Regions from separate parts of the Streptococcus sp. AS14 genome, predicted to be linked through region 1. Evidence: predicted binding sites of a transcription regulator. Region 1 holds the regulator's gene; each other region holds the start of a gene.
The links. The regulator Rex, encoded in region 1, represses fermentation and respiration genes when NADH is low (regulators of the CRP and FNR family bind a similar motif). The targets are predictions, from matches to a motif close to TTGTGAANTANTTCACAA.

Region 1 (3,458 bases):
AGCATGTGAGATGATGGGTTTGGTCCTTTTGGATCATTTGATTGTGTCCAAGTCCAACTACTATAGCTATCGAGAGGAGACAGATATGATATAATTTGGTTTACTTGAATATAAAAAAACTTCTATTCGTGTAGAACAGAAGTTTATCTAGGAATAGAGGTTTTTAAAGAATATTGACAACATAATCAAACAGAGCTAAGTCTCCTTCTCTGGAGCCAAACAAGAACTCTGGGTGCCATTGGACGCCAAGGAAAGGACTGCCGTCAGTAGAAGTGATGGCTTCAATAATCTTATCGCGAGGATCATAGGCGATGACTTCTAGGCCAGCAGCTAAATCCTTGATACTTTGGTGGTGGAAGGAGTTGATTTCAGATGCTGGTCCATAGATTTCGTGCAGAATAGAACCGTTCTTGGTCACCATGCTTTGAGTTGTGTACTCAGCAGAGCTATCTTGCCAATGATCTTCAATATCTTGATGAAGAGTGCCACCTAGGGCTACATTATAAAGTTGGGTTCCGCGGCAGACGGTGAAGATAGGTTTATTTTGACGGCGAGCTTCCTTGATTAAAGCTAATTCAAAAATGTCCCGTTTGAGTAGATAATCATCGCTGTCAATGGCTTTTTCTTCTCCATAGAATTGCGGACATACATTCTGACCGCCTGTGATGATTAATTTGTCGACAATGGAAATATACTGTTTAGCCATTTCTTCATCACCGATTGGCAAAATCATTGGAATTCCGCCAACTTCTTTGACACCCTCAACGAATCCTGTCGCTGTATAGCTTATATGGATGAAGTGATCGTCTGGGATTTCTCTTTCATTTCCGGTTATTCCAATAATAGGTTTACTCATAGAGTGTTTAATACCTCTTTCAAATTAATAATCATTTTTTCTCATGAAGTAGAGCAAAGTCTGCAGTTCGCTAGTCAGGTCAACATACTGGACGACCACATCCTTAGGCAGGGATAGGTTTACAGGTGAGAAACAGAGAATGCCCTTGACACCAGCCTGAACTAAGATAGATGCGACTTCTTGAGCTTTTACGCTAGGTACAGTTAGGATGGCAGTTTGCACATTTCCTGACTGTATTTTTTCTTTGATTTGGGAAATTCCATAGATAGGAATCCCATCGCTGGTTGTGCTGCCAACTTCTGGATGGTCATCTGTGTCAAAAGCCATTACAACCTTCATTTTATTGCGCTCATGAAAACGATAGTGCAGCAGAGCCCGCCCCATATTACCAACACCAACAATCATGACATTGGTAATAGCATTGTCGTTTAAGAGGTCAGCAAAAAAGTTCATCAATTTCTTGACATCATAACCAAATCCTCTGCGGCCAAGTTCACCGAAATAAGAAAAATCTCGTCTGACAGTAGCAGAGTCAATACCAATGGCTTCTGCAATTTGTTTGGAGTTTGCTTTTTCGATCTTCTCAGCATTAAAACGTTTAAAAATACGATAGTAGAGCGAAAGCCTTTTAGCAGTAGCTCGGGGAATTGTAGTATTTTTTTCAGTTTTCACAAAATCACAACCTTTCTAATTCTATTTTATAGGAAGTTTGTGAAAAAATCAACTAATTAAGGATGTTTAATGCACTAAAAAAGAAAAGAGTTAACGTTTAAGTTATGTTGCAGTTGCGAAGAGATTAGTCCTAATAGGGAGTTAAGTCTAACTGGTACATCTGGCGGTACAAGTCTCCAATTAGCCCTGCAAAAGGCAGCTGGTGTCCCTTATACGTAACAGAAAGCACCTTGAGCGAGTCAGGAACCGTAACGCAGCCAGAGAAGGCTAGAAGAAATTCATCGAAATCTTCATAGGTAAGTGTTCGTTTTACCTTATATGAGTCCAAATAGGTCAGTTCAACCATCGTTAATCCTTTCCTTTGGTTCGATTAGTCATTTGATATTTTCAAGAGTTCTAAGCAGAAGTCAAGCTTGTTTGGTTTTTTAAAGAGTCTAAATCAAAAAAGCAAAATTGCGAGAATCTTGCTTATTGTGGTGTCTTTTCAAAAATATTTCTTTCAACCAAGCTATCCATCAAGAAATAAAATTTTTGCTGGATAATGTGATGGTCTTCTGATTTGAAAATATTGACCAAGCGCAGGCCTGATTTGTCAGTGATATTGATTTTGAAACCATTCAAATCTTTATTGACGATGATTTTCAGCAGAAAACCATTTCCGCTGTTGGGAACAGATTCCAGCAGACGAGAGAGTTCATAGTTGCCAACCTTGCTTTCAGCGAATGTATTGTCGCGCAAGGTAAATTTCTTGACATTTGGGTGAAGTGAATAGGTATATTCGCAGTTTGCTAAGCTAACAGATGTTTGAAAGGCCATCTTATCCTCCTAAAATTTCTTTTAATTTCTTTGTAAATGATTGAATCTCTTGCAAAGTCGTTTGGTCCGAAGTACTGATTCGAATAGACTCATGCAAGCGGTTGGAATCCTTGCCGTACATAGCCTGCAAAACATGACTGGGTTGTATAGCTCCGGCTGTGCAGGCTGATCCTGTTGAAATGGAAAAGCCATTTAAATCCATTTGAAGCAGAAGTAGATCATTCTTTTGATTGGGAAATCCCAAATTGATGACGTAAGGCAAGCTGGGCTGACTTTCATTTAAGTAAAAGTCAATGTCTGATAAGTCAGCAAGTAAGCTGTCTTTTAAGTCTTGCGCATGCGCTAGATTTTCCTCAAGATGTTCCGTGCTATCTGACAGAGCCGCCGCCATACCTGTGATAGAGATTAGATTTTCAGTTCCGGCCCGGTGTTTTTCTTCCTGGTCGCCACCGTGCATGAAATTGTCAAAATCCATCTTCTTGGCATAAAGGAAGCCAACGCCTTTGGGACCATGAAACTTATGCGCTGAAGCAGAGAGAAAGTCAATCCTTAGCTCGTCAGGGTAGATGGGAAGTTTACCAATTGCTTGGACAGCATCAACGTGAAAAGCAGCAGGATGTTCTTGCAGTAATTCACCAATTTCCTTAATGGGGAGCATGGCACCTGTCTCGTTATTAACCGCCATGACGGACACAAGAATAGTATCAGGCCTAAGAGCCTTCTTAATATCCTCCGCCCGAATCTGACCATCCACCGGCTGAACAAAAGTAGCTTCGAAGAAGAATTTATCTACTAGGTACTCCACCACTTCTAAGACAGCATGGTGTTCAATAGCAGTGGTCACAATATGCTTTCCTCGGTTCTGGTGACGAAGGGCATAGCCTTTGATAGCAGTATTATTGCTTTCAGTGCCGCCTGAAGTAAAAATAATCTTATTGCTTTGAGTATGCAGAGATTGAGCAATATCCTCACGCGCCTGTCTAAGGAGTTTACTAGCTTCTCGGCCATGACTATGCGTACTGGAAGGATTCCCGAAGACAGTCATCGTCTTGGTCATTGCTTGGATTGCAGCGGGCGACAAAGCAGTTGTAGCGGCATTATCTAAATAAATCAC
Region 2 (3,458 bases), on a different contig from region 1:
GCCAAACCATCCGTAAAGTCGCTTGCCATCTGAGATACATAAGCTTCTGTTGCGTGAGTCAGCACGTCCATACCAGTGTCTGCTGCGACAAATCCTGGAACAGTCAGTACCAGAGCTGGGTCTACGATGGCTACAGTTGGAGTCAGAGAGTAGTCAGCAATTGGGTATTTACGGTTGTTAGCCTTGTCAGAGATAACGGCAAACGGTGTCACTTCTGAACCTGTACCAGATGTTGTAGGGATTGCAATAAACTTAGTCTTCTTACCAAGCAATGGGAATTTGAAGGCACGTTTACGGATATCCATGAATTTTTGAACAAGGTCACGGAAGTCCACTTCTGGTTGCTCATAGAAGAGCCACATTACTTTAGCTGCGTCCATTGGCGAACCACCACCCAGCGCGATGATTGTATCAGGTTTGAAGGTACGCATAATCTCTGTACCACGTTCAACAGTTGTGATATCTGGATCTGGTTCTACGTCTGCAAAGATTTGGTAAACAACCTTATTACGACGAAGATCGAGTTGTTCGATGATACGATCTAGGAAACCAAGCTCTACCATAGCATGGTCTGTAACGATCATGACACGTTCCACATCACGACATTTTTGCAGGTATTGGATAGAGTCACGCTCGAAGTAAGTTTTTGAAGGGAGTTTCATCCATTGCATATTATTTCTACGTCTTCCTACTTTTTTGATGTTCAAGAGATTCACAGCACTAACGTTATCACCAACTGAGTTGCGACCATAAGATCCACAGCCCAGTGTCAATGATGGCAGGAAGGCATTATAAACATCCCCGATACCGCCGAAAGTAGAAGGTGAGTTGCAAATAACACGGATGGCACGAACAGCTTTACCAAATTCCTTAGTCAACTCTTCGTCCGCTGTATGGATAGCAGCTGAGTGACCAAGACCATGGAATTCTACCATTTGACGGGCTTTTTCAACACCGTCTTCACGGGATTCAGACTTGAGAACAGCGATGACAGGTGACAGTTTTTCACGTGTCAATGGCTCTTTTTCACCAACTTCTTTACACTCTGCGGCCAAGATATTCGTATCTTCTGGCACGCTGAAGCCTGCTTGCTCTGCAATCCAAGTAGCTGGCTTACCAACGATATCTGGATTGAGCTTAGCACCAGCACAGTTTTTGCTGTTTGCTTTAGCGCCGAAGCAGAATTCTTCCAAGAGAGCTTTTTCTTTCTTATTTACAAAGTAAGTATGGTAAGATTTGAACTCTTCTACAAATTCATCATAAACTTCCTTGTCAATGATAACAGCTTGCTCAGAGGCACAGACCATACCATTGTCAAAGGACTTAGACATAACGATATCGTGCGCTGCTTGACGGATATTCGCTGATTTTTCCACATAAGCTGGTACGTTTCCGGCACCAACCCCCAGAGCTGGCTTACCACATGAGTAAGCTGCCTTCACCATTGCATTACCACCTGTCGCAAGGATAGTCGCAATCCCTTCGTGGTTCATAAGCGCAGAAGTTGCTTCCATTGATGGTTGTGTAATCCATTGCACACAGTTTTCAGGCGCACCCGCTGCAATCGCTGCATCACGCACGATTTGTGCTGCATGAGCAGATGATTCTTGAGCAGATGGGTGGAAAGCAAAGATAATCGGATTACGTGTTTTTAAGGAAATCAAAGATTTGAAAATCGCTGTTGAAGTCGGGTTGGTTGTTGGAGTAATTCCACAGACAACACCCACTGGCTCTGCAATCAAGGTCAATCCAGTCACATCATCTTCTTCAATAACGCCGACAGTTTTCGTATGGCGCATATTATTCACAACGTGCTCACAGGCGAAAAGGTTTTTAGTCGCCTTATCTTCAAAAACTCCGCGGCCTGTTTCTTCATAAGCATGCAGAGCCAACTCACCATGGGCATCCAAAGCTGCTACAGAGGCCTTGGCTACGATGTAGTCCACCTGTTCCTGATTCAGCTTTCTCATTTCCTCGAGTGCAACCAGACCTTTTTGCACCAATTCATCGACATGCTTTTGCGCTGCCAAAGCCTTGTCTTCTTGTTCTACCGTTTTCTTCTTTTCAGCCATTCTATTCCTCCAATGGTTTTGCCTTAGGTTAGACGAAGAACACTAACCTTTGTTAATTATTTCACAATACAATTATAACCCATTTAATGATTTTTGTAAACACTTTCACTTAACATTCACAAACTTTTCTCTATTAATTTGTGAAATACATAACAAATTCGCTTATTTTACAGTCTATTCTTTTAGTTATTGTGAAAAAATTTTTTACATTTTAAAGATTTCACATACTTTCACTTTCACATAAAGCGTGAAAGCGCTTTCTTTATTCGAATATAAAAAGCTCGGACGAACCGAGCTGATTATTTATGGTTTCACATTGCCAGAATTTGCTTCATCTATGGCTTGCTTAATGGTATTGGCATAGAGAGTCCCCCCCTCAATGATGGACTCTGAGTTCGAGCCAAAGTGTACATAGTCTGTCCCTTCCCAAATCTGCGGATTTTCGATAGCAGTTTGATGCCAGTCAGCCACAAAGACATAGTCGTACTTTTTGGCTAATTCTAGCTCATACTCCCGCTGCTGGGCTAAAACACCGCCCTCTGAGCGACCGTCATAAGGAGTCACGAGGATCAGTTGATGCCCCTTAGGCAAGCTGGAAACATACTCATCCAAAAGTTCATTCGAATAACCAGACGAATTGGTCCCGAGAGCCAGGACAACCTGCTTCTTCAGCACTCTATTAGCAATATCTGTCTTGTAGACCTCTAAGCCTGTGCTCAGACTGCGGCTAACGACAGTATCTAGCTCGATTCCTGGCAAGATCTGCTGCAATTGATCGCTTGAGCGCAGGGCAACCGAGTCACCAATCATGGTAATTCCGTCCGCCACATTGTACTCAGTCGCCTTGGACTGATCAACCTGACTGCGAGTTGTCTGCATCTTAGTGTCTGCTTGATTCAGAGCATTGACAATCAAACTTTCCTCAAAAGCTCCAACCTTTGGTGCTGTCACCGAGATAAAGAACATGATCAAAGCCAGCGGAATCATACTGTAAAAGATTGGTCTGGTAAGAGACGATAGGTCCATCTTGGTTCCCATGATAACTGGCTGACGACCAGCAAGAGTTGGCTCCAAGATATAGAAAGACAAGGCTGCAAAAGTAATAGATAACAGCGTAGTCAAGAGAACAGCCAAGCCGTTACTCATCAGCTGGGTAAAGATTATATAGAATGGCCAGTGGAAGAGATAAACACCATAGCTGGTATCCGCGATAAAGTTGATAAGGCTAGGCTCCTTCACATCAGGGAGCTTGTCATGCAACATCCTAGCAGCCAAAATCATCAGACAAGCCAAGATAGTTGAAATCAAGAATCCTACCAGGTAGGTCCAAAGATTGTCAAACTTGAGTAGGAAGCTGAGCAAAAGCAAAACAGCTGCGCTGCCCCC
Region 3 (3,458 bases), on a different contig from region 1:
TGACAAATCAACCAGGCCAACCAGAATAGCCACAACTGTCGTGACTAGGATGGATAGGATAACACCACCCTTGATGTTTTTCACGATAAAGAAGATTGTGATGGCCAAACCGACCAAGGCTACGAGGACCGCTGGATTGTTAAAGTCTACCAGACCAGGAGTTGCTCCTGAATTAGCCGTAATAGCCGCTGCAGCCTTATCTGCTCCCTTGCCAGCTACTGTATAATTGCCCGGATCGATTGAAAACTTGAGCAAGCCAGCATTTTTAATACCTACATAGGCCAGAAAGACCCCGATTCCTGCTGAAATAGCTGCTCGCAAGGAGCCAGGAATTGACTCGATGATCATCTTACGCACCTTGGTCAGAGTGATAATGAGCGAAATAATCCCGCAGATAAAGACCATAGCCAAGGCTTCCTGCCAAGTGTAGCCCAAGGCAAAAACGACCGTAAAAGTGAAAAAGGCATTCAGACCCATGCCCGGTGCCTGCGCGTAAGGCAGGTTGGCAAAGAAGGCCATCATCAAGGTTCCGGCAACAGCCCCGATAATCGTAGCTAGGAAAACACCCTGCTTAGGCATACCTGTCTGAGCCAACATAGCCGGATTGACAAATAAAATGTAGGACATGGCAAAGAAAGTCGTCAGACCCGCCAAAACTTCTGTCCGGACATCTGTCCCTTTTTCGGTCAGTTTGAAAAATTTATCCATTTTTCAACAAATCTCCTTTTGAGTAAAATTTCTAATATCTAGTTCAATAACAAAGAAAAACAGATTTAAATCTGTTTATTTGCGAACGATATTTTAAATTATAATAAAAAACATTCACTTTTTCAAGATGAATGTCTCGCTTTTCTTATTTTTTATTATCTCTCATCAGAAATACCAAACTCATAAACTGCAAAAAAGTAAAACCAAGAATGAAAGGCAGTCGATCAGGCTGCAAAGTTTGCAAGAGCTTCTGTAGAACCATCTGAGGATGAAGCAATAAATCCCAGCTATTGAGGCGATCATAACGTCCTATGTAGATAGCCAGACTGGACACAGCCGACAGAGCTGCCGTCAGCAACAAGTCCAAATACCAGTTAAGCTTCCAGCCTTCCTTGATGACATACCAGCTCTCCATCCCACAGAAAATCGCGAATAAAATACTGGAAACAAAAGCTAAAAAGAGCATGAAAACACTTGGCTTACTCAGAACATCTGCCACCCAAGTCATGTGAATCAAATCTGTAATCATATAGAAAGTGTTGGGGAAGAAAAGCAACCACAAGAGGAAAAGAAGAGGATAGATCCATTTCTGTTTCTTGAATAAAAGTGTCAAGACAGCTACATCATAGCTGATTAAGGCCAAGGTCATATTCCAAATGAGATAGGTCGGACCGCCATTTAGAGATTGGATATAGATAAAAAAGGCAATTATCAGAAAAAGAGCATGAATCATGATCGGTTTACGCATACGAAAAGCTCCTCCTTGGTGTGTCATAATTGTGACTGATTAGAGCACCATTATAACATAAGTCGTGTTATTTACACTGAATTCTGTTATAATAGTCTGTATTATCACTGAAAAGAGACTCACATGACAAAAAAAGTAATCGCTGTGGACTTGGACGGCACCTTGCTGGATTCTAACAGCAATCTGTCGGACTTCACTAAAGAAACTATCAAAAAAATTTCCCAAAAGGGCCACAAGGTCATTATCACAACAGGACGGCCCTACCGAATGGCTTTGAAATATTATAAAGAATTAGAGCTCAATACGCCCATGATCAACTTCAATGGCTCTTTGACTCACATTCCAGAAAAGAAATGGGACTTTGAAAAATCGCTGACGCTGGACAAGTCCTTTCTGCTGGATATGGTTAAGCGTAGGGATGAGATTGAAGCGGATTTCATTGCCGGCGAATACCGCAATAAGTTCTACATCACCAATCCCAATGAAGAAATTGCTGATCCCAAGCTATTTGGCATCGATGCTTTTAAGCCTGAAAATCAGTTTCAAGCCAACTTGGTAACGGAGAATCCTAACGCCATTCTCCTGCAGACGCGAGCAGCTGATAAATATGCTCTGGCAGAGGAAATGAATGCTTTTTACCAGCATGAACTTGCCATCAACTCTTGGGGCGGACCGCTCAACATTCTCGAGTGTGCTCCAAAAGGGGTCAATAAGGCCTTCGCCCTTCAATACCTGCTTAATGTTCTCAATGTAGATCGTAAAAATTTGATTGCCTTTGGCGATGAGCAAAATGATACTGAGATGCTGTCCTTTGCTGGCACCGGCTATGCCATGAAAAATGCCAATACTGACCTGCTGCCATACGCCGACCAGCAGTTGTCTTTGACTAACGACCAAGATGGCGTCGCCCACGAGCTAAACAAACTCTTTTTATAAAAGTAGACAATTAGGCAAACTCTGTTCGAGAGTTTGTCTTTTATTTTTTGTATTCTCTCGACCTCAATCATGCTCAAAAGCTTTAAAAATCGGAGCTTATCCGCAGTACCATAGTTTTAAAGGTTACTTTTACTTGAAATTGTAAGCGTTTGCCATTTGTTTGAGTTTGTGATATAATTAACATAATTGAAAACTAAATAACAGGAGGAAACTACTTATGAAAGCAGTTGTTGTAAATCCAGAAGGAACCAATGTCCAACTCATCGAAAATAAGGAACTTCGTCCTCTTGAAACAGGGGAAGCTCTCGTTGACATTGAATACTGCGGTGTCTGCCATACTGATCTGCACGTCGCGCATGGTGACTTTGGCAAGGTACCGGGTCGCGTTCTTGGCCATGAAGGTATCGGTATTGTCAAAGAAATCGCTCCAGATGTAAAAAACCTCAAAGTCGGAGACCGCGTCAGTGTAGCTTGGTTCTTTGAAGGCTGCGGCGCTTGTGAATACTGTACAACTGGACGCGAAACCCTTTGCCGTACTGTAAAAAATGCTGGTTATTCTGTTGACGGTGGGATGGCAGAGCAATGTATCGTAACAGCCGATTATGCTGTCAAAGTTCCTGAAGGACTGGATCCTGCTCAAGCTTCTTCTATCACTTGTGCCGGTGTAACGACCTACAAGGCTATCAAAGAAGCCCAGCTGCAACCAGGCCAATGGACAGTAATCTTTGGAGCAGGTGGATTGGGTAACCTAGCGGTTCAATATGCCAAGAAAGTCTTTAATGCCCATGTTGTCGCTGTTGATATCAACAATGATAAGCTAGCTTTGGCCAAAGAAGTAGGTGCTGATATCGTCATCAACGGCCATGAAGTTGAAGATGTCGCTGCTCTTATCCAAGAAAAAACTGGCGGTGCGCATTCTGCAGTAGTAACAGCCGTTTCTAAAGTTGCCTTCAACCAAGCTGTTGACTCTGTTCGTGCTGGCGGTCGGGTAGTTGCCGTTGGATTACCATCTGAAATGATGGATCTAAGCATTGTCAAAACCGTTTTAGATGGTATCCAAGTCATC
Region 4 (3,458 bases), on a different contig from region 1:
GTTTCTTCTTGTCGTATTCTGCTTCGTTTGCTTCGTAGTCGCGAGCGAATGCACGAGTTGCGTTAGCGAATGCGATTTGGCATTCAGTGTTAACGTTAACTTTCGCAACACCAAGTTTAATAGCTGCTTGGATTTGGTCATCAGGAATACCTGAACCACCGTGCAATACGATTGGGAAACCTGGAAGAGCTTCTGTCAATTTCTTCAAGTGGTCAAGGTCAAGACCTTCCCAGTTTGCTGGGTATGGGCCGTGGATGTTACCGATACCTGCTGCCAAGAAGTCGATTCCAGTTTCAACCATTGCTTTAGCGTCTTCGATTGGAGCCAATTCACCTTTACCGATGATACCGTCTTCTTCACCACCGATAGTACCAACTTCAGCTTCTACTGAGATACCTTTAGCGTGTGCTTTTTCAACAACATCTTTAGCCAATTTAAGGTTTTCTTCTACTGGAAGGTGTGAACCATCAAACATGATAGAAGTGTAACCAACTTCGATACACTCAAGTGCATCTTCGTAGTGACCATGGTCCAAGTGAATCGCAACTGGTACAGTGATGCCCATTGATTCTACAAGGTTAGCGATCAAGTTACGAGCAACTTTGTAGCCACCCATGTATTTAGCAGCACCCATTGAAGTTTGGATAAGCACTGGTGCTTTCTTAGCTTCTGCCGCACGCAGGATAGCTTGAGTCCACTCAAGGTTGTTTGTGTTGAATCCACCAACTGCGTAACCATTGTCACGAGCTGCTTGGACAAATTTTTCTGCTGAAACGATTGCCATTCTTATCAGGCCTCCTCTTATTTTTTGTGGTTAAACCACTTACATTGTTTATTTTATCACTTTTTCACTAAAATTGCTAGTTTTTCCTGAAATTTTAAAGAATTACAGGGAGACACTCAACCTTTTTAAGCGTATCTATTGCAAAAAGAAAAAGCTGACCGAAGTCAGCTTACTTGATGCGGAGAGAGGGACTTGAACCCTCACGACCTAAAGCGGTCACAGGATCCTTAGTCCTGCGCGTCTGCCAATTCCGCCATCCCCGCGATTGAGTACCTTACTAGTATAACAGGACAGCTAAGGCTTGTCAAGAATATTTTTTAGTTTATTTGAAAAAATCAACTTTCTACTCAATCAGCAAGACTGGGAAATTTAAACGAAAATGAAGCTAAGGCAGGAACACAGAAAACTCAGTGCTGCTGAGTCGCAACAAAGACAGCAACCGTTTGGTCGGGATCGTATTTTTCGAAGTCAAAAGTGTAGCTCCGATGAAGCTCATCTGTTTCTTCTGCCTGCCAAATCCTCTGCCAAGCATGAAGAACCGCTTGAGGATCCTCCTTATCTGCTTCAAACACTTGATAGTTCTGCTCGGATGTGTCAAAATCATAGACTTCCCCATCTGTCAAACGGCAAATAGAGAGACTGTAGTCTCCTTTGTAATCACTGGCATAGTCATGATAGACAGCATAGACCGGTTCCCCTTCAGAAAAAGCTTCTTTCACAGCTCCCTCTTGTTCCTGCCAGAGAGCTTGGATTTTTTCTATACAATGCTCATCTTGAAAATTATTAGTACGAATACTAGCTAAAATATTCAAAAACATCTTCTTCCCTCCTTTTGTTTTTCATTATAACATTTCTCTAGAAAAATCGCTTATCCTAGAAAAAGCAAGTCTATCTCTCCTGGCTCTTTTCTACCGCTGCTGTGATAAATGCCGTATAAAGACCTTCAGGTCGGTTCGGTCGGCTGGAAAGCTCTGGGTGATACTGACAAGCAACGAAGAATTTGTTTTCTGGGATTTCCACTATTTCGACCAAGCGATTGTCTGGTGAAACTCCCGAAAATACAAATCCGGCCGCCTCAAACTGCTCGCGGAAAGCATTGTTAAACTCATAGCGATGACGGTGACGCCGCTGCACGACTTCTTGATGGTCATAAGCTGCTGCTGCCTTAGAGCCACGCTTAAGCTTAGAAGGATAGAGCCCCAGTCTCAGCGTCCCACCCAAGTCTTCGACATCAATCTGATCACGCATGAGATCAATAATCGGAAATGCTGTGTCTGGATTGAGCTCCGCTGAGTTAGCATCTGCCAATCCCAGGACGTGACGGGCGAATTCGACACAGGTTAGCTGCATGCCCAAGCAAATCCCCAACATAGGCACATCCTGCTCACGCGCATAGCGGATTGCCTGAATCTTACCCTCAGTTCCTCTCTGACCAAAACCACCCGGAACGATAATCCCATCCGCACTTCCAAGAAGCTCTGCTGCGTTTTGGGCAGTTACCTGATTCGCATCAATCCAGTCAATCTTAACCTCCGCATCATTGGCATAGCCGGCATGCTTCAGCGCTTCGACAACTGAAATATAGGCATCTGGCAACTCAACATACTTACCGACCAGAGCAATATGAACCTGCTTTTCCAGACTCATCACTTTCTCAACCATAGCTGACCACTCTGTCATATCCGCTACCGGTACATCCAGTTTCAGATGGTCGCAGACGATTTGGTCCATCTTTTGGGCCTGCAAATTAAGAGGAATTTGGTAAAGATGCTCTACATCCAGCGACTCAATGACCGCATCAGGCGCTACATCACAGAATTGAGCCAGTTTGTTTTTGATGTTTTGTCCAACTGTTTGCTCAGTCCGAATGACCAACATATTTGGCTGAATCCCCAGACCTCGCAGCTCTTTGACAGAATGTTGAGTCGGTTTGGTCTTCATTTCACCGGCTGCCTTGAGATAGGGCAGGAGAGTTGTATGGATATACATGACATTGTCTGCTCCGACGTCAGCCTTCATCTGGCGCAAAGCTTCTAAGAAAGGAAGAGACTCGATATCCCCCACTGTACCACCGACCTCTGTGATAATCACATCCGAGTCCGTCGTCCGTGCTGCCCGCTTGATCTTGTCCTTGAGAGCATCCGTAATATGCGGAATGACTTGGACCGTCGCCCCCAGATACTCGCCTTTACGCTCCTTGCGTAGGACTTCGCTATAGATCTTACCAGTGGTGACATTGGAGTATTTATTGAGATTAATGTCAATAAAACGCTCATAGTGCCCCAGATCCAGATCCGTCTCAGCTCCATCATCTGTCACAAACACCTCCCCATGCTGATAAGGGCTCATGGTGCCAGGATCAATGTTGATATAGGGGTCAAATTTCTGAATCGTAACCTTGAGGCCTCGGTTCTTCAAAAGCCGACCCAAGCTAGCTGCCACAATCCCTTTCCCGATAGAAGAAACTACACCGCCAGTGACAAAAATATATTTAGTTGACATACGTGCTCCTTTTCATAAAACAATTCATTTCAGCAACCACGTCGTTGCTGGAAACTTATCTAGAGGAGGATTTCCCATATTCTGTCTGAAAAAGAAAAATAGCTCCCTGAAAACAGGAAGCTCTGACCTCTAAAAGAGGTGCCCGAACAGTATGATATCGCAAACCTAAAAA

Region 2: adhE (bifunctional acetaldehyde-CoA/alcohol dehydrogenase) is a predicted target of Rex. The motif match lies at 2,122-2,139, and genes of this name have one in related genera.
Region 3: adhP (alcohol dehydrogenase AdhP) is a predicted target of Rex. The motif match lies at 2,559-2,576, and genes of this name have one in related genera.
Region 4: HMPREF1150_RS03175 (class II fructose-bisphosphate aldolase) is a predicted target of Rex. The motif match lies at 829-846, and genes of this name have one in related genera.

What each region holds. Positions count from the first base shown of each region.
Region 1 covers NZ_ALKI01000018.1:62,047-65,504, forward strand. Annotated here, with positions in the region: gene radC (DNA repair protein RadC) at 1-94, shown strand, start outside; gene HMPREF1150_RS01700 (gamma-glutamyl-gamma-aminobutyrate hydrolase family protein) at 164-856, opposite strand; gene HMPREF1150_RS01695 (redox-sensing transcriptional repressor Rex) at 881-1,528, opposite strand; gene HMPREF1150_RS01690 (DUF4649 family protein) at 1,659-1,874, opposite strand; gene HMPREF1150_RS01685 (DUF1831 domain-containing protein) at 1,997-2,344, opposite strand; gene HMPREF1150_RS01680 (cysteine desulfurase family protein) at 2,346-3,458, opposite strand.
Region 2 covers NZ_ALKI01000017.1:48,311-51,768, reverse strand. Annotated here, with positions in the region: gene adhE (bifunctional acetaldehyde-CoA/alcohol dehydrogenase) at 1-2,072, opposite strand, end outside; gene HMPREF1150_RS02690 (acyltransferase family protein) at 2,376-3,458, opposite strand, start outside.
Region 3 covers NZ_ALKI01000001.1:24,155-27,612, reverse strand. Annotated here, with positions in the region: gene HMPREF1150_RS10870 (NCS2 family permease) at 1-708, opposite strand, end outside; gene HMPREF1150_RS10875 (DUF1361 domain-containing protein) at 854-1,483, opposite strand; gene HMPREF1150_RS10880 (Cof-type HAD-IIB family hydrolase) at 1,580-2,392, shown strand; gene adhP (alcohol dehydrogenase AdhP) at 2,610-3,458, shown strand, end outside.
Region 4 covers NZ_ALKI01000016.1:163,947-167,404, reverse strand. Annotated here, with positions in the region: gene HMPREF1150_RS03175 (class II fructose-bisphosphate aldolase) at 1-784, opposite strand, end outside; tRNA gene HMPREF1150_RS03180 (tRNA-Leu) at 962-1,047, opposite strand; gene HMPREF1150_RS03185 (GyrI-like domain-containing protein) at 1,192-1,602, opposite strand; gene HMPREF1150_RS03190 (CTP synthase) at 1,673-3,286, opposite strand.